DNA from 3 places in the Streptomyces flavusporus genome. Region 2 is predicted to be linked to each of the others. Evidence: riboswitches for the same ligand, from Rfam matches in the RefSeq annotation. Region 2 holds a riboswitch; each other region holds the start of a gene.
The links. A riboswitch is a leader RNA that binds a small molecule or an ion and turns the genes downstream of it on or off. The one in region 2 is predicted to bind cobalamin.
Positions count from the first base shown of each region.

Region 1: another riboswitch for cobalamin. It lies ahead of ACKTSN_RS35705 (cobalamin biosynthesis protein); the one in region 2 lies ahead of ACKTSN_RS15615 (energy-coupling factor ABC transporter permease).
Region 3: another riboswitch for cobalamin. It lies ahead of ACKTSN_RS16190 (ribonucleoside-diphosphate reductase subunit alpha); the one in region 2 lies ahead of ACKTSN_RS15615 (energy-coupling factor ABC transporter permease).

Region 1 covers NZ_CP176503.1:7,574,358-7,583,730, reverse strand. Annotated here, with positions in the region: gene ACKTSN_RS35735 (hypothetical protein) at 1-1,093, opposite strand, end outside; gene ACKTSN_RS35730 (alpha/beta hydrolase family protein) at 1,241-2,368, opposite strand; gene ACKTSN_RS35725 (class II aldolase/adducin family protein) at 2,504-3,235, opposite strand; gene ACKTSN_RS35720 (lysozyme) at 3,433-4,182, shown strand; gene ACKTSN_RS35715 (inorganic phosphate transporter) at 4,325-5,563, shown strand; gene ACKTSN_RS35710 (hypothetical protein) at 5,594-5,815, shown strand; cobalamin riboswitch at 5,926-6,067, shown strand; gene ACKTSN_RS35705 (cobalamin biosynthesis protein) at 6,175-7,119, shown strand; gene ACKTSN_RS35700 (cobyric acid synthase) at 7,116-8,663, shown strand; gene cobN (cobaltochelatase subunit CobN) at 8,660-9,373, shown strand, end outside.
Region 2 covers NZ_CP176503.1:3,316,814-3,326,186, reverse strand. Annotated here, with positions in the region: gene ACKTSN_RS15650 (helix-turn-helix domain-containing protein) at 1-238, shown strand, start outside; gene ACKTSN_RS15645 (phosphotransferase family protein) at 235-1,116, shown strand; gene ACKTSN_RS15640 (NUDIX hydrolase) at 1,458-1,877, shown strand; gene ACKTSN_RS15635 (NUDIX domain-containing protein) at 2,423-2,935, shown strand; gene ACKTSN_RS15630 (energy-coupling factor ABC transporter ATP-binding protein) at 3,008-3,859, opposite strand; gene cbiQ (cobalt ECF transporter T component CbiQ) at 3,856-4,605, opposite strand; gene ACKTSN_RS15620 (energy-coupling factor ABC transporter substrate-binding protein) at 4,606-4,950, opposite strand; gene ACKTSN_RS15615 (energy-coupling factor ABC transporter permease) at 4,947-5,639, opposite strand; cobalamin riboswitch at 5,670-5,853, opposite strand; gene meaB (methylmalonyl Co-A mutase-associated GTPase MeaB) at 5,914-6,915, opposite strand; gene scpA (methylmalonyl-CoA mutase) at 6,912-9,089, opposite strand; gene ACKTSN_RS15600 (methylmalonyl-CoA mutase family protein) at 9,089-9,373, opposite strand, start outside.
Region 3 covers NZ_CP176503.1:3,430,318-3,439,690, reverse strand. Annotated here, with positions in the region: gene ACKTSN_RS16190 (ribonucleoside-diphosphate reductase subunit alpha) at 1-2,214, opposite strand, end outside; cobalamin riboswitch at 2,338-2,474, opposite strand; gene mctP (monocarboxylate uptake permease MctP) at 2,698-4,308, opposite strand; gene ACKTSN_RS16180 (DUF3311 domain-containing protein) at 4,305-4,568, opposite strand; gene ACKTSN_RS16175 (YbdD/YjiX family protein) at 4,667-4,873, opposite strand; gene ACKTSN_RS16170 (carbon starvation CstA family protein) at 4,839-6,983, opposite strand; gene ACKTSN_RS16165 (GntR family transcriptional regulator) at 7,058-7,822, opposite strand; gene ACKTSN_RS16160 (extracellular solute-binding protein) at 8,218-9,373, shown strand, end outside.

The DNA of each region.
Region 1 (9,373 bases), 4.3 Mb from region 2:
CGGGCTCGGCGGGGGCGCCGACGACGCGCAGTGCCTCGAAGGCGAGGCCGCGCAGCAGGGCGTCCTCGCCGCGGGCGGCGTCGAGTAGTTCGGTGACGGCGCTGCCGACGGGGCGGGCGGCGAGCCAGGCGCGGTACTCGGCGCGGGCCGCGTTCGGGCGCAGCTGGGCGCAGCCGCGGAGCATGTCCTCGGCGGCCGCCTCGATGTTCCCGGCGGGGCTCTGCGCGGCGACGCAGATCTGCTCCAGCTTGACCCAGACCGCCCAGCTGCCCAGCGGGGTGAGGGTGGCCTGGCCGTCGCCGTAGGTGAGTGCGCCGACGGAGGCGAGGGCGTGCAGGGCCCAGTCGAGGAGAGGGGCCAGTTCGGCGTCGTGCCCGGGTGGCTGCTCGGGATGCGCCGGACCGGCGTCGGTGGGGGGCGCGGGGGCCGGGATGCGCGTGGGTTCACGTGGCGGGCCGTAGGGGACTTCGCAGCGCTCGGTGCGCAGTTCCCTGACGCGTTGTGCCAGCAGGTCGAGGAGCTGCTCGACCGGGACCGGTCCGGCGGACAGCTGGAGGAAGGAGAGCACCTGAGGCATGGCCGAGACGACCTCGGCGACGGCGGCGGGCTGGTGGTCGGCGGGCTCCGGATGGGCGAGCGACCAGGCGTCGAACAGGGCGACCCAGCCGCGCAGAACGGCGGTGTCGTCACGGTCCCAGGCCCGCAGCCGCCAGCCGGGGCGGGCGCTGTCGCCGTGCACCTCGACGAGGCCGGCGAGGCGGGCGGTGTCCCAGTCGGCGCGGACCTGGGCCGGCGTCAGACCCAGCTCACCGGCCGCCCGTTCGGCGGTCGTGTCGGCCAGGGAGGCCTTGCCGCCGGAGGTCGCGTTGCCCCTGCCGGGGCCGAGTGCGGTGTCGGCCCAGCGGGCGACGCGGGCCGCGCCGGCCAGCCTGGAACGTGCCATTCCAGCCAGCTCCGAGGGGGCAGGTGTGCCCTCCGGCGGGCGGGGCGCGGGGCGGCGCGAGCGCCGCTGGTTCATCGCTCGGGGGGCGGCGGCCAGGGGTCGCGGGCGGACGAGTCGAAGCCTGGAGTCGCGCGGGATACGGGACGTCACGGGTGCAGTCTTCCGGTTGACGGTCCGAAAACCCAAACGGAATGTCACGGGCGGCAACGGGACTGGCCAACGCAAGGCTCTTCCGGCGGCTGTGGGCCGAGATCCGGACAGTGGTACGGCGTTAAACGGAACCGGCGCGGCCGGGACTCACATCAGCGGTGTCAGGAAGCGGCGCAGGGCTTCCTCGTATGCCGACGGGTCGGCGTTCCACAGGGCGCTGTGCGGGGCCTGCCGGACGGTGTGGAGGGCGACCAGGTCGGGGCGGCGTTCGGCCAGTCGGCGGGAGTGGGCCCAGGGGGCCACCGTGTCGTCGGGGCCGTGGAAGATCAGGGTCGGGATCTTGAGCCGTTCGGGGTGGGCGGCCTCGTCGATGCGGTCGCCGTACAGACCGATGCGGCCCTGGGCGGCGCGCACGGCCAGCGGCAGCAGGGGTGCGGGCGTCCGCCGGGCCGCGGCCAGGGCGCGCAGCGTCGCCTCCCAGTTGAGGACCGGGGAGTCGAGCACGAGGCCGCGGATGCGGTCGCGGTCGGCGGAGTGTGCGGCGGCGCGCAGGGCCATGGTGGCGCCGGTCGACCAGCCGTACAGCACGACCCGCTCGGCGCCGTACCGCACGGCGTAGCGGATCGCCGCGTCCAGGTCGCGCCACTCGGTCTCGCCGAGATGGTTCAGGCCGTCGGGCGGGCGGGGTGCGCCGAGGTCGCCGCGGTAGGCGAGGTCGAGCACGGGGAAGCGGAGGCCGTGCAGGAACTCCATGACGTTCATGGGGTGTTCCCTCGTCGTGCCCAGACCGTGCACGGTGATCACCCAGATGTCCCTGGCGGCAGGCACGAACCAGGCGGGCAGGACGCCGAGTTCACCGAGCACGTCGACGTCGGTGTGGTCGAGACCGAGGGCGGCGCCGGGGTCGCCGATGTGCAGGTTGGGAGTGAGCCACACCTTGTCGCCCGGCTCCAGACTGCCGTGCGTGACGCGCTCCAGGCGGCGGACGACGGCGTCGGCGGGGTGCGGGACGCTGTCCAGGACGGGGCCGACGACCGCGTGGGATCCGTCGCCGGAGAGGCCGTAGGTGCCGGGGCGCTGGGAGGCCAGGGCGCGGGTGAGGGTGACGCGGCCCGCGGCCGTGCCGTGCACGGTGAGCCGGGGTTCGGTGGGCAGGGGCCGGCCCGGCGGCGCCTTCAGTGCGGCGCCGCTGGCGAACCGGCCGGCGGCCACGGCGGCGGCGCCGGCCGCGGTCATCGCGGTGACGGCGGCGGCCGCCGCTTTGACAGTGCGCACGGATCCAGTGTCCTGGCGGACGTCGGCGGGGGCCAGTGGGAGGGTGGCTCGAGGTGATGCGGCTTGGGGTGTTGAGGGGGTGCGGGTGGGGGCGGGATCGCTCACCGGCGCGTGCGGGGTGCCGCTGCGCCTTCGTCACCCCCGCTGCCCGTACCCCTGCAACCGCTCCCCCGCCGTCCTCAGCTGGTCGTCGGACAGGAGGGTCGGGGTCAGGCCGGGGACCGAGGAGGCGGTCAGCCAGAGGTGGCACATCCACTCCAGCTGGGCGGTGCGGTCGTAGGCCTGGTCGAGGGTGGCGCCGTAGGTGAGGGTGCCGTGGTTCTGGAGGAGGCAGCCGGAGCGGTCGGCGAGGGCGTGCAGCATGTTCTCGGCCAACTCCTCGGTGCCGTACGTCGCATAGGGGGCAACCCGGACGGGCCCGCCGAGCGCGCCGGCCATGTAGTGGATCGCGGGGAGCTCGCGGACGAGCGTCGAGACGGCGGTGGCGTGCACGGCGTGGGTGTGGACGACAGCTCGGGCGTCGGTGGTGCGGTACACGGCGAGATGCATGGGCAGTTCGCTCGTCGGGACGAGCGTGCCGCGCACCTGCCGTCCGTCGAGGTCGACGGCGGTCAGGTCGTCCGGCGTCAGCCGGTCGTAGGGGACGCCCGACGGTGTGACCAGGACCGTGTCCCGGACGCGCACGGACACATTGCCGGACGTACCGACGACCAGTCCGTCGGCCACGGTCCGGCGAGCCGTCGCCACGAGCGCCTGCCAGGCCCGGAACTCCTCGTCCCGCACACCGCTCATCCGCTGCTCCCCCACTTCCTGTGCGCCCTCCCGGCCGCCCCGGACGTCCCGCTGGTCCCGCCGCTTTTCCGCCATGTCGTGATCCTGCCAGGGAGGCCGTCGGGCGGTTGCCGCGTCGGGGCACTGTAGGGCGGAAGCGGCACGTCCGGAAGGGTGCATATCAGCACAGATCCCCCTTCACCCCTACTTGGCCGGAGATCGATGAGCATTCAACGATCTTCCCGTACTCTCTGGGGGGATTTGTCATGCACGTTGCCATTCCGGGGGGAAACATGGCCCGTGACCGCAAACCGTTCCGCCATCGCAGCCGCCTCGTCGCGGCGTCGGTGGCGGCCCTCGCGATCGGGGGGACCGCACTGGCCGAGATTCCGGCCAGTGCGGCGAGCAAGCCGAAGGGGCACGACGTCTCGTCCCATCAGAAGAACGTCAACTGGCAGAGCGCGAAGTCGAAGGGCGCCCGGTTCGTCTACGTCAAGGCGACCGAGTCCACCACGTACCGCAACCCGTACTTCAGCCAGCAGTACAACGGCGCGCGGAACGCAGGCCTGATACGCGGTGCGTACCACTTCGCACTGCCGAACAAGTCGTCGGGCAAGGCCCAGGCGGCGCACTTCGTCCGCAACGGCGGCGCCTGGCGCGGGGACGGCTGGACGCTGCCCCCCGCGCTCGACATCGAGTACAACCCGTACGACAAGAAGCACAAGTGCTACGGCCTGAGCAAGACGAAGATGGTCAGCTGGATCAAGGCCTTCAGCGACGAGGTGAAGCGGCTCACCGGCCGCCGCCCCGTGATCTACACCACCACCCACTGGTGGAACACCTGCACGGGCAGCAGTCGCGCCTTCGCTGGCAATCACGCACTGTGGATAGCGCGCTACGACTCCGCGAGCGCGGGAACACTCCCGGCCGGGTGGTCGTTCTGGACGCTCTGGCAGTACGACAACAGTGGCAGCCTGCCGGGTGACCAGAATCTCTTCAACGGCTCGACGACCCAGTTGAGGAAGTTCGCAAAGGGCTCGTAACCGGGCACCACGGGGCCGTCGATCCCTGACCGGACGGCGGCCCCCACCTTGAGACACCAGGGAGCCCCCCTCAGTTCACCTTTCGTTCACTTGGGTTACGTACGTTCGTCCAGCCAATGACCTCGAACGATTGCCTGGGTAAATGGAAGGCATCTCGCTGATCCTCGCGATTGTGGTGGTAACCGCACTCGCGTTCGATTTCACGAACGGTTTCCACGACACCGCGAACGCGATGGCAACCACCATCTCCACCGGTGCCCTCAGACCCAAGGTCGCGGTGGCCATGTCCGCCGTCCTCAACCTGGTCGGCGCCTTCCTCTCGGTGGAAGTCGCCAACACGATCTCCAAGGGGCTGGTCGACGAGAGCGGCATACGTCCCGAGGTCATCTTCGCCGCACTCGTCGGCGCGATCCTGTGGAACCTGGCGACCTGGCTCGTAGGCCTCCCGTCGTCCTCCTCGCACGCCCTCATGGGCGGTCTGATCGGCGCCACCGTCGCCTCGGCCGGCGTGGGCGCCGTGCACGGCGATGTCCTCGTCACCAAGGTGCTGATACCGGCGGTCGCCGCCCCGCTGGTCGCGGGCATCGCGGCCATGCTCGCCACCCGGCTGACGTACACGCTCGGCAGGAAGGCCGACGGCAAGGCCGCCGCGAAGGGTTACCGCGCCGGCCAGATCGCCTCCGCCGGCCTCGTCTCCCTCGCCCACGGCACCAACGACGCGCAGAAGACCATGGGCATCATCACCCTCGCCCTGGTCGCGGGCGGCTCCCTCGCCCCCGACTCCGACCCGCCGATGTGGGTCATCCTCTCGGCGGGCCTGGCCATCGCGCTCGGCACCTACCTCGGCGGCTGGCGCATCATCCGCACCATGGGCAAGGGCCTGACCGACCTCCAGCCGCAGCAGGGCTTCGCCGCGCAGACCAGCGCCGCGACGGTCATCCTGGCCTCCTCCCACCTGGGCTTCTCGCTGTCCACCACGCACTCGGTCTCCGGTGCGGTGATGGGTGCGGGTCTCGGCCGCAAGGGTGGGGTCGTGCGCTGGTCCACCGCCACCCGCATGTTCGTCGCCTGGGGCCTGACCCTGCCGGCCGCCGCGCTGGTCGCTGCCGTCGCGGAGTGGGTGACCGGCTTCGGCTCGTGGGGCACCGCGCTCGTCGCCGTCTTCCTGGTCGCCTCCAGCGCCGCGATCTGGAAGCTCTCCCGGCGCGAGGTCGTCGACCACACGAACGTCAACGACACGGCGGAGGAACCGGCCGATGTCGTGACGACCGCGATGGCCGCCGTGGCCACTCCCCCGCCCGGCGCGGCCGAGGGCCTGACGGCCACGATCCCCGCGCAGCCCACATCCGCGGACCAGGCGCCTTCCCGGGCCGCCGTCTGACCCCCCAGGTACGAAGGAAGCAGAAGCAGCATGAAGATCGACTGGGCGGCCCTCGGCTCCGTCTTCGGCGTCAGCCTCGTGGCCACCGTGGCCCTCGTGGGCCTGTTCACCCTCGGCATCGCGGGCCTGTCCCGCCGGGAGCGCGCGGCGGCGCAGGGCGACTCGGCCGCGCTCGCCGTCGCGGGGGCGTACGCCGCCTTCGCGGCATGTGCGGCGGCGGTGGCGTACGGGATCTATCTGATCGTGGCCTGAGCCCGACTTGACCGACGCGCCGGGCGGTACGGGAAATCCCGTACCGCCCGGCGCGTCGGTGTGTGGGCCTCAGCACACTCCAGCACCGCAGGTCACAGGCAAGTTGACGCCCCTTCCGGCCCCGTGGTGGACTTCCGGGGCCATGTACGGCGGCAGGAGAGGAAGCCCGGTGTGAATCCGGCGCGGTCCCGCCACTGTGACCGGGGAAGGAACTCCCCGGGAGCCAGGAACTCTCACCGCCGGTCTCGTCGAACCAGGGCGTGGACACCCTGAGTGAGGACATATCGCGATGCTCGGCTGCCGTTCGAGGTTGAGGTTCAGTACCCGGGTTCTGCCCGACCCCGCGATCGGCTGAGCCGATGCGTGCCGATCGCGTCTTCGCGTACGGCGCCGCTCTCGGTCTCCTCGGCGATCTCCTCCTCGGTGATCCGCGCCGGGGGCATCCGGTCGCCGCGTTCGGGCGGGCCGCCGGTGGGGTCGAGCGGGTGCTGTGGCGGGATCACCGCGGGTGGGGTGCGCTGCATGCCGTCGTGTGTGCGGGCTCGGCGGTGGCGCTCGGGACCGCGGCCTCGCGTCTCGTACGGTCGTCTCCCGCCGCCTCCGTGGCCCTCACCGGCGTCGCCACCTGGGCGGTCGTGGGCGGGACGTCGCTGGCTCGCGAGGCCCGGGCCATCGGCCGTGCCCTGCAGGCCGGTGATGTGGAGGGTGCGCGGGCGCGGCTGCCGCATCTGTGCGGGCGGGATCCGCAGGCGCTCGACGCGGACGGGATCGCCCGGGCGGTCGTGGAGTCGGTGGCCGAGAACACCTCCGACGCGGTCGTCGGGGCGCTGGTGTGGGGGGCCGTCGGCGGGGTGCCGGGGCTGCTCGGGTTCCGGGCCGTGAACACCCTCGACGCCATGGTCGGGCACAGGTCGCCCAAGTACCTGCGGTACGGGTGGGCTTCCGCACGCCTCGACGACCTCGCCGGGTGGCCGGGCGCCCGGCTGACCGCCGTACTCGCCGCGGTGGCCGGTCCCGATCCGCGGGGAGCCGTGCGGGCCTGGCGCGCGGACGCCGACCGGCATCCGAGCCCCAACGCCGGGCCGGTGGAGGCCTCGTTCGCGGGGGCGCTCGGGGTACGGCTGGGCGGGACCCTGTCCTACGGGGGCCGGGTCGAGCGCCGGCCCGTGCTCAACGCGTCGGCGGGGCGCGCCGTCCGGGTCACCGACGTGGAGCGGGCGGTACGGCTGTCCCGGCGCGTCGGACTGCTCGCACTCGGCGTCTGTGTCGCCGGGCGGCTGCTGACAAGGGGGCGTATGTCATGAGTGGTGGGGGTCTGCTGGTCGCCGGCACCACCTCCGACGCCGGCAAGAGCGTCGTCACCGCCGGGATCTGCCGGTGGCTGGTGCGCCAAGGCGTGAAGGTGGCGCCCTTCAAGGCGCAGAACATGTCGCTGAACTCGTTCGTCACGCGCGAGGGTGCCGAGATCGGGCGGGCGCAGGCCATGCAGGCGCAGGCGTGCCGCGTGGAGCCGACCGCGCTGATGAATCCCGTGCTGCTCAAGCCGGGCAGTGACCGCAGCAGTCAGGTCGTCCTCATGGGCAGGCCCGTGGGCGAGATGAGTGCGCGCGGCTACCACGGCGGGCGGCAGGAGCGGCTGCTCGGGACGGTGCTGGAGTGCCTCGCCGAGTTGCGGGGCACGTATGACGCGGTGATCTGTGAGGGGGCGGGCAGTCCCGCCGAGATCAATCTGCGCCGGACCGACATCGTGAACATGGGGATCGCCCGGAACGCGCGACTGCCCGTGCTCGTCGTCGGCGACATCGACCGCGGGGGCGTCTTCGCCTCGTTCTTCGGCACGGTCGCGCTGCTCTCGCGCGAGGACCAGGAGTTGGTCGCCGGCTTCCTCGTCAACAAGTTCCGCGGCGATGTGTCGCTGCTCGAGCCGGGGCTGGAGATGCTCCACGGGCTCACCGGGCGACGTACGTACGGTGTCCTGCCGTACCGGCACGGCCTCGGTATCGATGAGGAGGACGGGATGGGGGTCCCCCCGCTCGAGCGAAGCCGAGAGTGGGGGAGGGTGTCGCTGCGGGGTTCCGTCCGGGAGTCCGAGGTGTCCTCCCCCGTCGGCGAGGACATCCTCCGGGTCGCCGTCTGCGCCGTCCCGTTGATGTCCAACTTCACGGACGTGGACGCACTGGCGGCCGAACCGGGGGTCGTGGTGCGGTTCGTGGACCGGGCGGAGGAACTCGCGGACGCGGACCTCGTCGTGGTGCCCGGCACCCGGGGGACGGTCCGGGCCCTGGAGTGGCTGCGGGAGCGCGGCCTCGCGGACGCCCTCGCCCGCAGGGCCGTGGAAGGACGGCCCGTCCTCGGAATCTGCGGCGGTTTCCAGATCCTCGGTGAGCACATCGAGGACGAGGTCGAGTCGCGCGTGGGCCATGTGGACGGGCTCGGACTGCTGCCCGTGCGCGTGCGGTTCGCACGGGAGAAGACCCTCACCCGGCCCGTCGGCGAGGCGCTCGGCGAGCCCGTCGAGGGATACGAGATCCACCACGGGGTCGCCGACGTCGTAGGCGGAGAGCCCTTCCTGGACGGCTGCCGGGTCGGGCAGATCTGGGGCACGCACTGGCACGGCTCGCTGGAGTCGGACGGTTTCCGGCGGGCGTTCCTGCGCGAGGTGGCCGCCGCCGCGGGCCGCCGTTTCGTGCCGGCGCCCGACACCTCGTTCGCCGCGCTGCGCGAGGAGCAACTCGACCGGCTGGGCGACCTGATCGAACAGCACGCGGACACGGACGCGCTGTGGCGGCTCATCGAGTCGGGCGCGCCGCAAGGACTGCCTTTCATTCCACCGGGAGCGCCCACATGAGCACTGTGTTGTTGTTGTCGACCGCCGACACCGATCTGCTGGCGGCGCGTGCCTCCGAAGCCGCCTACCGGATCGGCAACCCGACCCGGGTGGATGTCCGGGAGGAGCTGCCGGGGCTGGTCGAGGGCGCCGACATCGCCGTCGTACGACTGCTGGGTGGCAAGCGCGCCTGGGAGGAGGGCCTGGCCGCGCTGAAGGCGTCCGGGATCCCGACCGTCCTGCTCGGCGGTGAGGCCGTGCCGGACGCCGAGCTGATGGCCGAGTCGTCGGTGCCGGCCGGTGTCGTGGCTCAGGCGCTGCGCTACCTCGTCGAGGGCGGGCCCGCCAACCTGACCGAGCTGGCGCGGTTCCTGTCCGACACCGTTCTGCTCACGGGTGAGGGCTTCGTCGAGCCGCAGAAGATGCCGGAGTACGGGGTTCATGGCTCGCGCGCGGTCCTGGACGGCCGTCCGACCGTCGGTGTGCTCTTCTACCGGGCCCACGAACTGAGCGGCAACACCGCTTTCGTGGACACGCTGTGCGAGGCGATCGAGGCGAAGGGGGCCAACGCCCTTCCGGTGTACTGCGGTTCGCTGCGCGGCGCGGACGCCGGGTTGTACGAGCTGCTCGGCCGGGCCGACGCCCTGGTCGCCACCGTCCTCGCCGCCGGCGGTACGCATGCCTCCCAGGCGTCGGCGGGGGGCGACGAGGAGGCGTGGGACATCGGGGCG
Region 2 (9,373 bases):
CGCCTACGCCCGCTCTCGTGGGATCTCCTGTACGAAGCTGGCGTCTCTTGTCATGGCGAAGGGAGACCCGATGCAGGCGGTCGCCATCGGTCACCAGGCCCTCAACGATGTCGGCCGGCTCACCTCGCGCAGGGCAGCCGAGGACATCAAGGAACTCCGCCGATTCGCCGCGCAGCACCGCACCTTGGAGGAGGCGGCGCGCCTGCGGCAGCGGATCACGACTACCTTGCAGGCATGACGATCTCGGCTGTCCCCGCCCGTGCCGTACTGGAAGAAGCCTGCGCTCTCGCGGGCTTCGATCCGGCCGGCGCCGAGCCCGTCCGTATCGCCGAGAACGAGATATGGCGCCTCCCCGGTGGGGTGATCGTCCGCATCGCTCGCGCCGGTCAGTGGAAGGCTGCGGTGCGTGAGGTCCGCGTGGCGCGGTGGCTCGCCGACAACGGGGTGTCGGCCGTCCGCGCGCTGCCGGTCGAGCAGCCCGTCGAGGCGGCGGGCCGCCCGGTGACGTTCTGGGTCGAGCTGCCGCCACATGAGATCGGCAACGTCATGGATGTCGTCACGTTGATGAAGCAACTCCATCCGTTGCCGGTCCCGGATCTTCCACTCGACGAGCTGGACCCCTTCGTGCGGGTGGACGAACGCATCGAGGCCGCGACGTCGCTGTCGGAGGGCGATCGCGCCTGGCTGCGGGATCGGCATGCGGAGCTCCGCGAGCGGTGGGAGCGCCGCCCCGTGGGGCTGCCTGAGTGCGTCGTGCACGGAGATGCCTGGGTCGGCAACGTCGTACGCACCGCGGGCGGGCCCGTGCTGCTCGACTTCGAGCGGGCCTCCGTCGGACCGCCTGAGTGGGATCTCGTATCCACCGCGGTCAAGATGACGACAACCGGCGCGGTCACTCGGGCCGAGTACGCCGAGTTCTGCGCGGCGTACGGTACGGACGTCACGCAGTGGGAGGGGTACGAACTCCTCGCCGGAGCTCGCGAGTTGCGCATGACCACCTACGCGGCCCAGCACGCCGCAACACGCCCCGAGTGGCAGGCCGAGGCCCAATACCGCGTCGACTGCCTGCGTGGCCGAGCAGCACCGCGCCCTTGGCACTGGAAAGGGATCATGTAGTGCCCACGCGCCAACTACTTCGCCGATAGCCGGAGCCGACACCGAGGGGAGGCACACAGAGTGGACGAGCAGCAGATCACTGGCCGCCGGGACCGGCTGTCGCACGGCCGCGATGTGTTGTTCTGCTACGGCTCGCTCCAGTTCGATGCGTACGGCTGATGAACTCGGCGCATCACGGATCTCCTTCGCTGCGATGGATTGGTCCCACTGTTCGGCGCCGCTGGACCTGGGGTAAAGCGACAGATTGTCGACTCGGGCAATTCACCCACGCCTGACTCGCGCCACGGGCCGCGCGCTACGTTCCGACCACCCCAGGCCGTACGTGCAATCCGAGGAGAGCGATGGCGTACACGCCCCCCACCTGGCCCGTCTCCGTCAAGGGCGTGGCCTTGGACAGCCGCCGACGCGTACTGCTGCTGAAGAACGAACGCGAGGAGTGGGAGCTGCCCGGAGGGCGACTCGAACCCTCCGATGCCACACCCGAGTTGGCAGTAGAGAGGGAAATCAAGGAGGAGACCGGCTGGGGGGTGAAGGCAGGCCCTCTCCTGGATGTGTGGATCTACCAGCCACTGCCGGTGACTCTGCCGGACCGGCGAGTCGTGATCGTCACCTACGGCTGCATCGTCCTCACCCCGGACATGACCCCCGTGGTGAGTCACGAGCACAAGCAGCTCGGTATGTTCACCGCTGACGAAGTGCCTGGCCTGACCATGCCAGAGGGATACAAGCAGTCCATCGCCGCCTGGTACGCACGGATGTGACCGGCGATGGACAGCGCGATGGTGGCGCGGCGCTCGCAACACACCCTGTGGCACTGGGCAACCCCACAGGCCATTCCCCTTCTGGCTCGTGCCGCTGGCACCCTGGGCAATCAACTGCTCTTCGACCAGGTAATGCGGGAAGCCGACGCGCTCCTCGACAGCACAGAACACACCTCGCTGTTCAACTCCTACGCTCGGCATGAGATCCGTCTGCGGGGTCTGGTCGCCCACCCCGGACACGGGCGGCTATACAGCTCGCCGAGCAGGGCAGCCCGATTGCCACGACCACCGTCGCGCCCCAGTGGCGCGTCATCGAACTGATCACGGTGGCTCGCGTACGGCTCCTCGCCGACGACCACGCTGGTGCCGCTCAGTGCCTGCACTGCGCGACCGGCGAGGCAATCCGGCAGCGACGAGCTACGCCGACTCCTGGAAACACACCGGAGCTACCGACCTGTGCGCGACTACCTGACACGGTTCGACGAGGCGAGACGGGCGAGAATGCTGCTGCTCGCTGACATCCTCACCCCCGGAGGCGCCCGATCATGAGGCCCACTCCCGCAGACCCGGACGCCTGGAACGCCTACCTCGCCGAGGGCAACCGCACCCAGGCCCGCAAACGCGTAGCCGCGGACGTCCTCCTCCGCGACGGCGACGGACGCATCCTGCTCGTGAACCCGACGTACAAACCGGACTGGGACCTGCCGGGCGGAATGGCTGAGGCGAACGAACCACCTCACATCGCCGCGACACGCGAGCTCAAGGAAGAGCTTGGGCTGGCCATCGAGCCGCGCAGGCTGCTCGTCGTCGACTGGGTCGCCCCTCATGGGCCGTGGGACGACCAGATCGCCTTCATCTTCGACGCCGGCACGATCGGCACTGCCGAGGCTGCCGCCCTGCAGCCCCACGACGACGAGCTCTCCGAGCTCGCGTTCGTAACACCCGCCGAAGCAACCACGCGGCTGCGGAACCGGCTCGCCCGCCGCTTGCGGGCCGCTCTGGAAGCCCTCAACGGGCAAGGCGGCCCGTTGTACCTGCACGACGGGCAACCGGTCTGACGTCCCCCTGCCAGGAAAACCGACCGGCGTTCCGGCGAGCGTTCGGGCACAGCGCAATCATCGCCGCCGCCGTCAGCCGCGCGGACCGGCGCCGGTCGCCGTCACGGCGGCCAGCTCCTCCGCCGTCCGCGGACCGGCGACGCTCTCGCCCAACAGCCCCTGCGCCCGCAGCAGTTCCGCCGCCGCGACGCCCCACGGCAGCCGCAGCCCGGCCTGCCGGAGGAGGTCCGTGCGGGCCAGCGCCGTGGGCGCGGGCCCCGTGCGGACGCCGGACGGGGTGAGCAGGGCCGCGTCGTCGGCCCAGCGCAGCGCGAGATCCACGTCATGGGTCGCCATCACCACGGTCGTGCCGCGCGCACGGAGGGCGTCGAGGGTGGCGAGCAGCCGTTCCTGACCGTCGGGGTCGAGCCCGGCGGTCGGCTCGTCGAGGATCAGCACCCGCGGGCGCATGGCGACGGCACCGGCGATCGCGGTCCGTTTGCGCTGCCCGTAGGAGAGGAGATGCGTGGGCCGGTCGGCCAGCGCGGCGATGTCCAGGGCGTCGAGCGCCTCGGCGACGCGGGAGCGCACCTCGGCGTCGGACAGCCCCAGGTTCAGCGGACCGAAGGACACGTCCTGCGCGACGGACGCGGCGAACAGCTGGTCGTCCGGGTCCTGCACGACCAGCTGGACGGTGGTCCGCAACCGGGTCAGGCCCTTCCGGTCGTACGACACCGGCCGGCCCTGAACCGTCAACTGCCCGGTGTGCGGCCGCAGTCCGCCGCTGAGCAGCCGCATCAGCGTGGTCTTGCCGCTGCCGTTGCGCCCGAGCAGGGCCAGCGCCCGTCCCTCGGGCACCGCGAAGTCGAGGCCGTCGAGCACGACGGGGCCCTCGTCATAGGCGAAGGACACGCCCCGCAGGGCGACGAGCGCGGGCTCGCTCATGACAGCGGCCTTTCCAGTACGAAGGTGAGGGCGGCCAGCGCCGCCAGCAGTGCGGTGCTGGCGGCCGTGAAGCGGACGGAGACCCGGGCCTCGGGCACCAGGACGCGCAGGGTGCCGTCGTAGCCGCGTCCGGCGAGTCCGGTCTGCAGCCGCGCCGCCCGGTCGAAGGCCCGCACGAAGGCGGTCGCGCCGAGCCCGGCCAGGGAACGCCAGGTCGCGGTCCGCGTGGTGTGGCCGAGCCGGGCGGCCTGCGCCTCCCGGATCCGGCGCACGGAGTCGAGCAGCAGGAAGCTCATGCGGTACGTCACCAGCGCCACGTCGACGACCGGCGCCGGTACCCCGGCCTGCACCAGCCGCGGCAGCAGATCGGACATCGGGGTGGTGAACGCGAACAGCAGCACGCCGAGCGAGGCGGCCGAGGTGCGCAGCAGCAGTTCCCCGGCGCGCACCGGGCCCTCGTCGGCCAGGGACACGAACCCGCCCGGGCCGCCGACCTGCACGAGCAGGGTGGCCGCTCCGATCACGCAGAAGCCCAGCGGCACCCGGTACGCCCGCCACAGACGACGCCGGGGCACGCCCGCCGGACCGAGCAGCGCCACGAGCGCCGTCACCAGGACCAGGGCGGCGCCCGGCCAGGGCGGCAGCGAGATCGCGAGCAGGGTGAGACCCAGCCCGAGCACGGCCTTGTCCACGGGGTGGCGGCGGCGCCAGCGGCTGCTGTGCGCCGCCGCGTCGATGGGCAGCACTCAGACCTGCTCGTCGGCGCCGTCGGCGCCCTGCCGCTCCAGCGCCCGCTTCTCGCCCTGCCGACGCCCGCGCCGCAGCCCGAAGTAGTAGGCGAGGACACCCGCGCCGATGGCCGCCTGCAGTGAGAACAACGCCGACTCGATCTCGCCGGAAGGCGGCTCGTACAGGGGCGAGAACCAGGGCTCGTAGTCCGGCTCGATCTCGGTGACGGCCTTCTCCGCCTGCCCGTCGGCGCCCGTGAACGGCTCCTCCTCGTCGTCGCCGAGACCGAGAGCCAGCGGCAGCACCGCCAGCGCGGCGACGAGAAGCAGCAACAGGGAGTTGATCTTCGCGTTCCGGCTCATCGGGCCACCGCCTCGGGGCCGGCCTTCTTGGTGAGGAGGACACCGAGCCGGGTCAGCTCACCCCGGCTCGACTGCACCAGCAGACGCATCACCAGCACCGTGAGCAGCCCCTCGCTCACCGCGAGCGGGATCTGGGTGACGGCGAAGATGGAGCCGAACTTGCCGAGCGCGCCCAGGAATCCGCTGCCCGGGTCGGGGAAGGCGAGCGCCAGCTGCACGCTGGTGACGCAGTACGTGGACAGGTCGGCGACGAACGCGCCGCAGAACACGGCGCCCATCAGCGGCACGTCGTACCGGCGCAGCAGCCGGTACACGCCGTACCCGGCCCACGGCCCGACGATCGCCATGGAGAAGACGTTGGCGCCCAGCGTGGTCAGGCCGCCGTGCGCGAGCAGCAGCGCCTGGAAGAGCAGGGTGATGGTGCCCAGCACCGCCATGACCGGCGGCCGGAACAGGATCGCGCCCAGCCCGGTGCCGGTGGGATGGGAGCAACTCCCGGTCACCGAGGGCAGTTTCAGGGCCGACAGGACGAAGGTGAAGGCTCCGGAGGCACCGAGGAGCAGTGTGCTCTCGGGGTGCTCCCTGACCTCACGGGTGAGTGACCGGACTCCGTGGACGACGAACGGCGCGGACGCGGCGCCCCAGGCGACCGCGTGCGCAGGAGGCAGAAAACCCTCGGCTATGTGCATGGCTCAGCAGACCCTCTCCAGCACCTCGTGGATGGTTGACGTGCCTTGGCCGGTCTCCTGGCTGACGGGTACCACCGCCCGTGCTCCGCCTTCCCGGGTCACAAGGACCCAGTGGCTGCCCGCGAGGGCCGGAGCCGGACTTCCCGATCACAGTGGCGAGGGCCGCACCGGTTTTTCACCGGATTTCCCGTGCACCAAGGCGTGGTGACAGTAGTGCTCGGTCAGGGGTGGAGACAAGCGCACCCCGGGAGGCGTGCGGGCGACGGACGCCCGCTCACGCCCCGCGGGACGCGCCGTCGCCGGCCCCCTCGAAGGCGTCGAGCAGCCGCTCCGCCGCGAGCGTGGCCGTCAACTGCCCGTCCCTGACCCGCTGTTCGAGTTCCGGTGCGAGGGCCCGTACCGCCGGGTCCGCGTGCAGGCGGCCCAGCAGTTCGTCGCGGACCATGCTCCAGGTCCAGTCGACCTGCTGGTCGCGGCGCTTGGCGGCGAGCCGACCGGTGGAGTCCAGGAGGGTGCGGTGCTGCTCCAGGCGCTCCCACACGGTGTCCAGGCCGGTCGACTCACGGGCGCTGCAGTGCAGGACGGGCGGGGTCCAGGCGGCGTCCTTGCCGTGCATGAGGCGCAGGGCGCCCGACAACTCCCGTGCCGCGGCGCGGGCGTCGCGCTCGTGCGGGCCGTCCGCCTTGTTCACGGCGATCACGTCCGCCAGCTCCAGGACGCCCTTCTTGATGCCCTGCAGCTGGTCGCCGGTGCGGGCCAGGGTCAGCAGCAGGAAGGAGTCGACCATGTTGGCCACCGCGGTCTCCGACTGGCCGACGCCGACCGTCTCCACCAGCACCACGTCGTAGCCCGCGGCCTCCATCACCACGATCGACTCGCGGGTCGCCTTGGCGACGCCGCCGAGCGTGCCGGCGGTGGGGGAGGGGCGGATGAACGCCGCCGGGTCGACCGCCAGGCGCTCCATCCGCGTCTTGTCGCCCAGGATCGAGCCGCCCGTACGGCTCGACGACGGGTCGACGGCGAGCACGGCGACCCGGTGGCCGAGCGAGGTGAGCAGGGTGCCGAACGCGTCGATGAACGTCGACTTGCCCACGCCGGGCACCCCGCTGACCCCGATCCGCCGCGCCTTCCCGCTGTGCGGCAGCAGCTCGGTCAGCAACTCCTGCGCCAGCGCCCGGTGCTGGGGCCGGGTGGACTCGACGAGGGTGATGGCCCGGGCCACCGTCGCCCGCTTCCCGTCGAGCACGCCCTTCACATACGCGTCGAGATCGATCACAGCTCGTGTCCGAGGCCGGCCGCCAGCCGCCGCAGAAGGTCGTGTGCCGCGTCCGGGATCACCGTCCCCGGCGGGAACACGGCCGCCGCGCCCATCTCCAGCAGGGTCGGCACGTCCTGCGGCGGGATCACTCCGCCCACCACGATCATGATGTCCGCGCGCCCCTCCGCCGCCAGCTCCTCGCGCAGCGCCGGTACGAGCGTGAGGTGGCCGGCGGCCAGCGAGGAGACGCCCACGATGTGCACGTCCGCCTCCACCGCCTGCCGGGCGACCTCGGCGGGCGTCTGGAACAGCGGGCCGACGTCCACGTCGAAGCCGAGGTCGGCGAACGCGGTGGCGATCACCTTCTGGCCGCGGTCGTGGCCGTCCTGGCCCATCTTGGCGACCAGGATGCGCGGGCGGCGGCCCTCGGCCTCCTCGAAGGAGTCCACGAGCGCGCGGGTGCGGTCGACGGACGGGGACTCGCCGGCTTCGCCTCGGTACACGCCGGAGATCGTACGGATCTGGCTCGCGTGCCGTCCGTACACCTTCTCCAGGGCGTCGGAGATCTCCCCGACGGTCGCCTTGGCGCGGGCCGCGTGCACCGCCAGCTCCAGCAGGTTGCCGTCGCCGCCCGCGGCCCGGGTCAGCGCGTCCAGCGCGTCCCGGCAGGCGGTCTCGTCGCGCTCCTCGCGCAGCCGCCGCAGCTTCTCGATCTGCTGGGCGCGCACGGAGGAGTTGTCGACCTTGAGGACCTCGATCTGCTCATCGGTGTCCACCCGGTACTTGTTCACGCCGATCACCGGCTGCCGCCCGGAGTCGATCCGGGCCTGCGTGCGCGCCGCCGCCTCCTCCACGCGCAGCTTCGGAATGCCCGCGTCGATGGCCTGCGCCATGCCGCCCGCCTGCTCGACCTCCTGGATGTGCTGCCAGGCGCGGCGGGCCAGGTCGTACGTCAGCTTCTCCACGTAGGCGCTGCCGCCCCAGGGGTCGATCACCCGGGTCGTGCCCGACTCCTGCTGGATGAGCAGCTGGGTGTTGCGGGCGATCCGCGCGGAGAAGTCGGTGGGCAGGGCGAGGGCCTCGTCGAGGGCGTTGGTGTGCAGCGACTGGGTGTGGCCCTGCGTGGCGGCCATCGCCTCCACGCACGTCCGGGTCACGTTGTTGAACACGTCCTGCGCGGTCAGCGACCAGCCGGAGGTCTGCGAATGGGTGCGCAGGGACAGCGACTTGGCGTTCTTCGGGTCGAACTGCTTGACCAGCTTCGCCCACAGCAGGCGGGCCGCCCGCAGCTTGGCGATCTCCATGAAGAAGTTCATGCCGATCGCCCAGAAGAAGGACAGCCGCGGCGCGAACGCGTCCACGTCCAGCCCGGCCTCCCGCCCGGCCCGGAGGTACTCCACGCCGTCGGCGAGGGTGTACGCCAGCTCCAGGTCGGCCGTCGCGCCGGCCTCCTGGATGTGGTAGCCGGAGATGGAGATGGAGTTGTAGCGGGGCATCCGCTGCGAGGTGAAGGCGAAGATGTCGGAGATGATCCGCATCGACGGCTTCGGTGGATAGATGTACGTGTTGCGGACCATGAACTCCTTGAGGATGTCGTTCTGGATGGTCCCGGCCAACTTCTCGGGCGGTACGCCCTGTTCCTCCGCCGCCACGATGTACAGCGCGAGCACCGGCAGCACGGCGCCGTTCATCGTCATCGACACGGTCATCCTGTCCAGCGGAATCCCGTCGAACAGCTGCCGCATGTCGTAGATCGAGTCGATCGCCACGCCCGCCATGCCGACGTCACCGGTCACCCGCGGGTGGTCGCTGTCGTAGCCGCGGTGCGTCGGCAGGTCGAAGGCGACCGACAGACCCTTCTGACCGGCCGCCAGGTTGCGCCGGTAGAAGGCGTTGGACTCCTCCGCCGTGGAGAAGCCCGCGTACTGGCGGATCGTCCAGGGCTGGTTGACGTACATCGTCGGGTACGGGCCGCGCAGGTACGGGGCGATACCCGGGTAGGTGTCCAGGAAGTCCAGGCCCTCCAGGTCCTGCCCGGTGTACAGCGGTTTGACGGTGATGCCCTCCGGGGTCTCCCAGAGCAGGTCGTCGTCGCCGGTTGCCTTCTTCACGGCCGTGCGCCACTCGTCGGCGCCCCCTTCGGCGGCCGGGGTCCCCAGCTCGACTCCGGTGAAGTCGGGGATTCCTCCCATCAGGACACTCCCATGCGATCGAGGGTGGCGGAGAGCACGGCAACGGCGTCGCAGCCCGCGAAGACGTAGGCGTCGACACCGCTGTACTGACCGGGACGCCCGGCCAGGAACACATGGCGGGCGCCCGCCTTCCGCAGGTCCTCGGCGGCCTGCGCGGCCTGCTCCTCGTACAGCGCGTCGCTGGAGCACAGGCAGGCCTCGGTGGCGCCGCTGTCCTCGAAGGTGCCCTCGGTGACCGGCTCGATGCCGCCGGCCTGGAACAGGTTGGAGGCGAAGGTGAGGCG
Region 3 (9,373 bases), 110 kb from region 2:
GTACGCGTACATCGAGGAGAGCTTGCCGATGGTCGGCGTCTCCATGAACAGGTTCAGCGACTGGGACTGGTCCAGGAACGGCGTGCGGGCGGCCGCCATGTCGATCAGGCCGCGCTGCGGGATCTCCCACGCCGTGCGGTAGAGCCGCCGTACGTCCTCGGGGATCCAGGCGAAGTCCTGCACCGAGCCGTTCGCCTCACGCAGCGCCTCACGGGTGCGGGCGTCCCAGACGCCGAGGTCCTTGAGGTCCTGCACCAGGTACGAGTTGACCTGGAGGAACTCGCCGGACAGCGTCTCGCGCTTGAAGAGGTTCGACACCTGCGGCTCGATACATTCGTACACACCGGCGATCGAGGCGATCGTGGCGGTCGGCGCGATGGCCAGGAGCAGGGAGTTGCGCATGCCCGTTTCGGCGATACGCGCCCGCAGCGCCGCCCAGCGCTCCGGCCAGGCCGGCTCGACGCCGTAGTGGTCGGGGTGCAGAACACCCTTCGCGGTACGGGTCTTCTGCCAGGCCGGCAGCGGGCCGTTGCGCTCGGCGAGGTCGGCGGAGGCCTCGTACGCGGCGAGCATGATGCGCTCGGCGATGCGGGTGGAAAGGGCCTTGGCCTCGGGTGAGTCGAAGGGCAGGCGCAGCTTGAAGAAGACGTCCTGCAGGCCCATCGCGCCGAGGCCGACCGGACGCCACTTGGCGTTGGACCGGCCCGCCTGCTCGGTCGGGTAGAAGTTGATGTCCACGACGCGGTCGAGGAAGGTGACGGCGGTACGGACGGTGGCGTCCAGCCGCTCCCAGTCGATGCCGCCGGTCGCCGGGTCGGCGAAGGCGCCCAGGTTGACCGACCCCAGGTTGCAGACCGCCGTCTCCCCGTCGTCGGTGACCTCCAGGATCTCCGTGCAGAGGTTGGAGGAGTGGACCACGTGACCCGGCTCGGCGGTCTGGTTGGCGGTGCGGTTGGCGGCGTCCTTGAAGGTCATCCAGCCGTTGCCGGTCTGCGCGAGGGTGCGCATCATCCGGCCGTAGAGGTCACGGGCCGGGATGGTCTTCTTGGCGAGGCCTGCTGCCTCCGCCCTGCGGTACGCCGCGTCGAACTCCTCGCCCCACAGGTCGACCAGCTCGGGCACGTCGGACGGCGAGAACAGCGACCACTGCTCGTCGGTGTCGACCCGGCGCATGAACTCGTCCGGGATCCAGTGCGCGAGGTTCAGGTTGTGGGTGCGCCGGGCGTCCTCGCCGGTGTTGTCACGCAGCTCCAGGAACTCCTCGATGTCGGAGTGCCAGGTCTCCAGGTAGACCGCCGCCGCACCCTTGCGCCGCCCGCCCTGGTTCACCGCGGCGACCGAGGCGTCGAGGGTCTTCAGGAACGGGACGATGCCGTTGGAGTGGCCGTTCGTGCCGCGGATCAGGGAGCCGCGGGAGCGGATGCGGGAGTACGCGATGCCGATGCCGCCGGCGTGCTTGGAGAGGCGGGCGACCTGGTGGTAGCGGTCGTAGATGGAGTCCAGCTCGTCCTTGGGGGAGTCCAGGAGGTAGCAGGACGACATCTGGGGGTGCCGCGTACCGGAGTTGAAGAGCGTGGGGGAGGACGGGAGGTAGTCGAGGTGGCTCATGAGCCTGTAGAGCGCGGCGACTTCGTCGACGGACCGGGGCGTGTCGTCCTCGGCGAGGCCGGCGGCGACGCGCAGCAGGAAGTGCTGGGGCGTCTCGACGACCTTGCGCGTGTGGGGGTGCCGGAGGAGATAGCGGCTGTGCAGGGTGCGCAGGCCGAAGTAGCCGAAGCGGTCGTCGGCTTCGGGGTCGACGAGAGCGTCGAGGCGGTCGGCGTGGATGCGCACGAACTCGGCGGTGCGGTCGGCGATCAGGCCCTCGCGGTGTCCGACGGCGACGGACTCGGTGAAGGACGTGACGCCCTGGGAGGCGGTCTCGGCGGCGATGCTGATCGTCAGCAGGCGGGCGGCCAGCCGGGAGTAGGCGGGGTCCTCGGAGATGAGGCCGGCGGCCGCCTCCGTGGCCAGCTCGCGCAGCTCTGCGTTGACCTCGTCGAAGGCCCCCCGAGCAGACCGGCCGCGCAGCGCGGCGGCGGCGACCCGTCCGGGGTCGGCGTCGGGGAGGTCGGCGGTCAGCTCGGTCAGGGTCCGCAGCAGCGCGGCTCCCGGACCGTCGCTCTCGACCGGAGGCACTGAGGCTGAAGCCGGTTCGGCTGGCGCGATGGTCACGTGGGGCTCTCCCTCGCTCGGCACGGGGCCTTGCGGAGGGCAGGGGGCAGCTCACGAGCGCACACGGCGTCGCGTCCACCGGCCCATTCCACGAGGCCCGGACGTCATGGCACCCGGGCCGGATGGCCGGGCGCACTGTCGGCAGGTCCTCGGACTGACTCTCGTACGACGGCATGCGGGCATACGTGTACGAGTACACCGTTGCGGGACAGTTCCGGATTCGCACCGGATTCCCCTGCGGCGACAGCGAGCATGAGCATACATCTTGTGCCGGGCTCGCGGAGCACCCCCAGATGTTGTGTCCTGCTGGTTTCAGAGCGTCAACTGGTAGGTGAGGAGAGTGATGTCGTCAGGTACGACAGCGGGCCGCCGTGGTTCTTGATGTCGGCGGCCCGCTGCGGGTTGTGGGGGTGTTCGCGCCCACGCGGCGGAGCCGCATGTCGATACAGCCCCGCGCCCCTTAGTTTGGACAGCTCCCCTGCGTCAGTGGCTTGCCCCCGCCGTTGCCGGCGGCAGTTCCGCCTTGACTCCGGGGTCGCCCGCCTCCCCCGTGTAGTCCTCCGGGCTCGTCTCGTCGATGCCCTCCGGGGCCTTGGCGGCCTTCAGGGCGAAGGTGAGGACCACCGTCACGACCAGGTTCAGGACGAACGCCGTCAGGCCGATGTACCCGATCTCCCCGATCCCCGGGATCTCCGCCGACGAGCCGCCGAAGTGCTTCTGCGTCGGCGAGGCCACGCCGTACGCGGCGGCCGTGCCGTAGATCATGCCGACCGCCCAGCCGGCGAGCAGTGCCCAGCGGTGGAACCAGCGGGTGAACAGGCCGCCGACCAGGGCCGGGAAGGTCTGCAGGATCCAGATGCCGCCCAGGAGCTGGAAGTTGATCGCGACGGTCTTGTCCATGCCGAGGACGAAGATCAGCGCGCCCACCTTCACCAGCAGGGACACCAGCTTGGAGACCTTGGTCTCCTGTGCGGGCGTGGCGTCCGGCTTCAGGAAGTCCTTGTAGATGTTCCGGGTGAAGAGGTTGGCCGCCGCGATCGACATGATCGCCGCCGGCACCAGCGCGCCGATGCCGATCGCCGCGAAGGCGACGCCCGTGAACCAGTCCGGGAACATGTTCTCGAAGAGCTGGGGGATCGCCAGCTGGCCGTTCTCCACCTTGATGCCGGCCGCGATCGCCATGAAACCGAGCAGACCGAGCAGACCGAGCATCAGCGAGTACAGCGGCAGGATCGTGGAGTTGCGGCGGATGACGTCCCGGCTGCGGCTGGACAGCACGGCCGTCACGCTGTGCGGGTACATGAACAGCGCGAGCGCCGAGCCCAGCGCCAGGGTGGCGTACGTCCACTGCGAGCCGTCGGTCGGTACGAGCCCGCCCGCGCCCGCCTCGGTGTACTTGTCGCTCGCCGCGGCGAAGATGTCGTCGAAGCCGCCCAGCTTGATCGGGATGTAGATGATCGCGACGGCGATGACGAGGTAGATCAGCGAGTCCTTCACGAACGCGATCAGGGCCGGCGCGCGCAGACCCGACGAGTACGTGTAGGCGGCCAGCACACCGAAGGCGATCAGCAGCGGCAGGTCCTTGATGAACCAGTGCGTGTTCTCGCCGCCGCCGACGCCCAGGACGTCCAGCACGGCCTGGATGCCGACCAGCTGGAGCGCGATGTACGGCATCGTGGCGAGGATGCCGGTCACCGCCACCGCCAGCGACAGGCCCTTGGAGCCGAAGCGGCCGCGGACGAAGTCCGAGGTGGTGACGTAGCCGTGCTTGTGCGAGACCGACCACAGCCGTGGCAGGAAGACGAACATCATCGGGTAGATGAGGATCGTGTAGGGCACGGCGAAGAAGCCGGCCGCGCCCGCCGCGTAGATCGCCGCCGGGACCGCCACGAACGTATAGGCGGTGTAGAGGTCACCGCCGAGCAGGAACCAGGTGATCCAGGTGCCGAACGACCGGCCACCCAGACCCCATTCGTCGAGGCTGTGCTCGTTCTCCGCCTTGCGCCAGCGTGAGGCCAGGAAGCCCATGACCGTCACGGCGACGAAGAAGAGGATGAAGACGGCGAGTGCGACGCCGTTCACGCCGTCCTTCATGACCCGGCACCCCTCTCGGACTTGCGGGCGCGCTGGTCACGCTGCCACAGCTGGTACGCGATCATCGTCAGGACCGTGGAGATGACCACCCAGGCCATCTGGTACCAGTAGAAGAACGGGATGCCGAGGAAGGCCGGGTCGGTCTTGGCGTACGAACCGACCCACAGCATCGCCACAAAGGGCGCTATGAGGCAGAGGGCGATGATGACGCGCACGGGCGTCACCACCGCCGCTCTGTTCACTTCTGGGGCTTGTGACATCTGGCGGCTCCGTCCCCTCACTGATCACCTGGTGCAATGCGCAGGCAATGTAGGTCACGGTGTCGCACATCCGGAAGCCCCTGTTCAGATATCGGTACTCAGCAGCAGCGGAACCCCTGCCTTGGGTCCTTTTCCTGCCGGTCTGTCCGCATTCGCTCGAACTCGCGCCGGGACGGCACCTCCGCCTCCGGATGATCCTTGCGGGCGTGCGCCACATAGCGGTCGTAGGCCGACTCGTCGGTCAGCTCCCGCACGTACCAGTGCACCCCGCTAATCACGCGGCGCAGCAGCACCGAAGGCCGCATGGCGCTCCTCCTCCTTCTCCTCCCGGGTGGGGAACAGCCCGGCCGGCGCGACGATCTTCGACTCGACGTACGGCGCCTCGCTCAGCGTGGACAGCGCGGGGCGCCGGATGTGCCGGATACAGACCCGGGTCGCGTCCACGATCACCACGACGATCAGCAGGGCGAGTACGGCGGACAGGACGCCGTCCACCGTGGAGTTGGTGACGACGGTGTGCATGTCGTCCATGGTCTTGGCCGGCGGCAGGATCTCCCCCCGGTCGATGGCGTCCTGGAACACCTGACGCTGCTTGAAGAAGCCGACCCTCGGGTCGCTGGAGAACACCTTCTGCCAGCTGGCGGTCAGGGTGACCGTGGCGTCCCAGGCGAGCGGAATGCCGGTGATCCAGGCCCACTTGAGGCGGCCGGACTTCACCAGGAGGGTGGTGCAGACGGCGAGGGCGACCGCCGCCAGCAGCTGGTTGGAGATGCCGAAGATCGGGAACAGCTGGTTGATGCCGCCGAGCGGTTCGTGGACGCCCACCCAGAGGAAGTAGCCCCACATGCCGCAGACGATCGCGCTGGTGATGACCAGACCCGGCTTCCAGCTGACGTTCTTGAACGGGCGGTAGATGTTGCCGAGGGTGTCCTGCAGCATGAAGCGGCCCACGCGGGTGCCGGCGTCCAGTGCGGTCAGGATGAACAGCGCCTCGAACATGATCGCGAAGTGATACCAGAACGCCTTGAGGCCTCCGCCGGTCACCTCGGAGAAGATCTGCGAGACGCCGACGGCGAGGGTGGGCGCACCGCCGGTGCGGGACAGCAGGGTCGACTCCTCGACGCTCTCCGCCGCCTTGGCGAGGTCGGCCGGGGAGATCTGGTAGCCCCAACTGCCCACCACCTGCGAGGCGTTCTCGACCGTCGTGCCGATGACCCCGGAGGGCGCGTTCATCGCGAAGTACAGGCCCGGGTCGATGACGCTGGCCGCGACCAGCGCCATCACGGCGACCGACGACTCCATCAGCATGGAGCCGTAGCCGATCATCCTGACCTGCGTCTCCTTCTGGATCATCTTCGGCGTCGTACCGGAGGAGATCAGCGAATGGAAGCCGGAGAGCGCACCGCAGGCGATGGTGATGAAGACGAACGGGAAGAGTGAGCCCGCGAAGACCGGGCCGTCGCCGCGCGAGGCGAAGTCGGTGACCGCGTCCATCTTCAGCGTCGGCAGCGCGATGACGACACCGAGGGCCAGCAGCACGATCGTGCCGATCTTCATGAAGGTGGACAGATAGTCGCGGGGTGCGAGCAGCATCCACACCGGCAGGATCGAGGCGATGAAGCCGTACGCCACCAGCCAGATCACCAGCGTGGAGGGGGCGAGGGTGAAGGTGTCGGCCCAGGAGGACTCGGCGACCCAGCGGCCCGCGACCAGTGCGAGCAGCAGCAGCGCGACGCCGATGAGGGAGACCTCGGCGACCCGGCCCGGCCTGAGGACCCGCAGGTAGAAGCCCATCAGCAGTGCGATCGGGATGGTCATCGCGATGGAGAAGGTGCCCCACGGGGAGGCCGCGAGGGCGTTGACGATGACCAACGCCAGCACGCCGAGCAGGATGATCATGATGGCGAACGCGGCGAGCAGTGCGGCCGCGCCGCCGAACGGGCCGATCTCCTCGCGTGCCATCTGGCCCAGCGACCGTCCGTCGCGCCGGGTGGAGAAGAACAGCACCACCATGTCCTGCACCGCGCCCGCGAAGATGACGCCGACGATGATCCAGATCGTGCCGGGGAGGTATCCCATCTGCGCCGCGAGCACGGGGCCGACGAGCGGGCCGGCGCCGGCGATCGCCGCGAAGTGGTGGCCGAGCAGGACACGGCGGTCGGTGGGGTGGAAGTCGATGCCGTTGTCGAGGCGTTCGGCCGGGGTGGCGCGGGTCTTGTCGACCTTGAGTACCTTGTGGGCGATGAACTTGGCGTAGAAGCGGTAGGCGATCGCGTACGAGCCGAGGGCGGCGGCGACCATCCACGCCGCCGAGACCTCCTCCCCGCGCGAGAGCGCCAGCACGGTCCAGCCGGTGGCGCCGACCAGTGCGACGAGGGTCCAGATGACGATGGTTCGGGCGTTCGCTGTGCGCACGGGTCGTCCTCCCGTCGTATGCGATGACGGGAGGACCGTAGGGCAGGAATGTGATCTGCGCTACACCCTGAGCGCTACTCCTGTGGACGCTTCAACCTCGCGACGAACTTGTAGCGGTCGCCGCGATACACCGAGCGCACCCACTCCACGGGCTTGCCCTCCCGGTCCAGTGAGTGGCGGGAGAGCATCAGCATCGGAAGTCCCACGTCGGTGCCCAGCAGCCCCGCCTCGCGCGGAGTCGCCAGCGAGGTCTCGATGGTCTCCTCGGCCTCCGCGAGATGGACGTCGTACACCTCGGCGAGGGCGGTGTAGAGGGAGGTGTACTTGACGAGGCTGCGGCGCAGCGCCGGGAAGCGCTTCGCGCTCAGGTGGGTCGTCTCGATGGCCATCGGCTCGCCGTTGGCCATACGCAGCCGCTCGATGCGCAGTACGCGTCCGCCGGCGGAGATGTCGAGGAGGCCGGCGAGGGTGTCGTCCGCGGTGATGTAGCCGATGTCCAGCAGCTGTGAGGTCGGCTCCAGGCCCTGCGCGCGCATGTCCTCGGTGTACGAGGTGAGTTGCAGCGCCTGGGACACCTTCGGCTTGGCGACGAACGTGCCCTTGCCCTGGATGCGCTCCAGCCGGCCCTCGACCACCAGCTCCTGCAACGCCTGCCGCACGGTGGTGCGGGAGGTGTCGAACTCCGCGGCCAGTGTGCGCTCGGGCGGGACCGGCGTGCCGGGCGGCAACGTCTCCGTCATGTCGAGCAGGTGCTTCTTCAGGCGGTAGTACTTGGGCACGCGCGCCGTACGGACGGGCGCCCCGTTCTCGTTCTCCGCACTGCTGACGTCAGTGCTCATGCTCCGCCTTCCCGGCTCCTGTACCGACACGACGGACGTCCGTCGGTCACGGCTCACATCGTGGCACGGCTCCGCGCGAGAGGTTCCCCGCACGTTCCGTGATCCCCTCTGTATACCGTTGACGCCTCCGTTGGTCTAGTCCACCACGTCCAAGTGGTCTACCCGAAGTGTGCCGCGCGGAGTCGCTGTTTTCGACGGGTTCTTACTTAAAGGTTCCTGCATATGTAGGTCCCATAACGGCTGGTCGGGGCCTACACGAGACCCTTGACACGCCATATGGTCTGGGCCAAGCTCCCCGTACTGGTCTACACCATTGGTCCAGGTCCCGGCCCCAGGGCGGTACATCGGTCACCGCGGGGACGAGGGGGGTTTGTGGCATCCCTGAGGAGGGTGGCGTGAAGCGCAAGCTGATATCCGCGATCGGTGTCGCGGCGATGATGGTCTCCATTGCGGCGTGCGGGGGCGACAACGGCGACGAGGGCAAGACCGGAGCGGACGGCTATGCGGGCCAGACGCTCACCGTGTGGGTGATGGACGGCTCCTCGCCCGACCAGTGGCAGAAGGACGTCGCCGCGGCCTTCGAGAAGAAGACCAAGGCGAAGGTCGAGTTCGAGATCCAGCAGTGGAACGGCATCCAGCAGAAGCTGACCACCGCCCTGTCCGAGGAGAACCCGCCGGACGTCTTCGAGATCGGCAACACCCAGACCCCGGCCTACGCCAAGACCGGCGGCCTCGCCGACCTCGCCGACCTCAAGTCGGAGATCGGCGCCGACTGGACCGAGGCCCTGAACAACTCCTCGGTCTACGAGGACAAGCAGTACGCGGCGCCGTGGTACTTCGCCAACCGCGTCGTCATGTACAACAAGAAGGTCTGGGCCGACGCCGGCATCAAGGAGACGCCCAAGACCCGCGACGAGTTCTACGACGCCCTGAAGACGATCGGCGAGAAGACCGACGCAGAGCCGATCTACCTGCCCGGCCAGAACTGGTACCACTTCGTCGGCCTGGTGGTCGGCGAGGGCGGCGAACTGGTCAAGAAGGAGGGCGACAAGTACGTCTCCAACCTCGACGACCCGAAGGTCGCCGCCGCCATGGAGACGTACAAGAAGTTCCAGGCCCTCTCCAAGGCGCCCAAGGACAAGGACGAGGCCACCCCGCAGCAGGGCGAGGTCTTCGCCAAGGGCAACGTCGGCGCCGTCATCGCGATGGGCTGGGAGGCCGGCATCGCGATCGAGGCCAACCCGAAGATCGAGGAGCAGATCGGCTACTTCACCATCCCCGGTGACACGGCCGACAAGCCCGAGGGCGTCTTCCTCGGCGGCTCCAACCTCGCGGTCGCCGCGGGCAGCGAGAAGCAGGAGCTCGCCAAGGAGTTCCTGAGGATCGCCCTGAGCGACAAGTACGAGGGCCAGCTGGCCAAGCTCAACGGCGTCATCCCGAACAAGGAGTCGCTCCAGTCCAACCTGGCGGGCAACGCCCCCGCCGAGGCCGCCGCGCCGGCCGCCGCGGGCGGTGGCACCACGCCGCTGATCCCGGAGTGGGCCGCGGTCG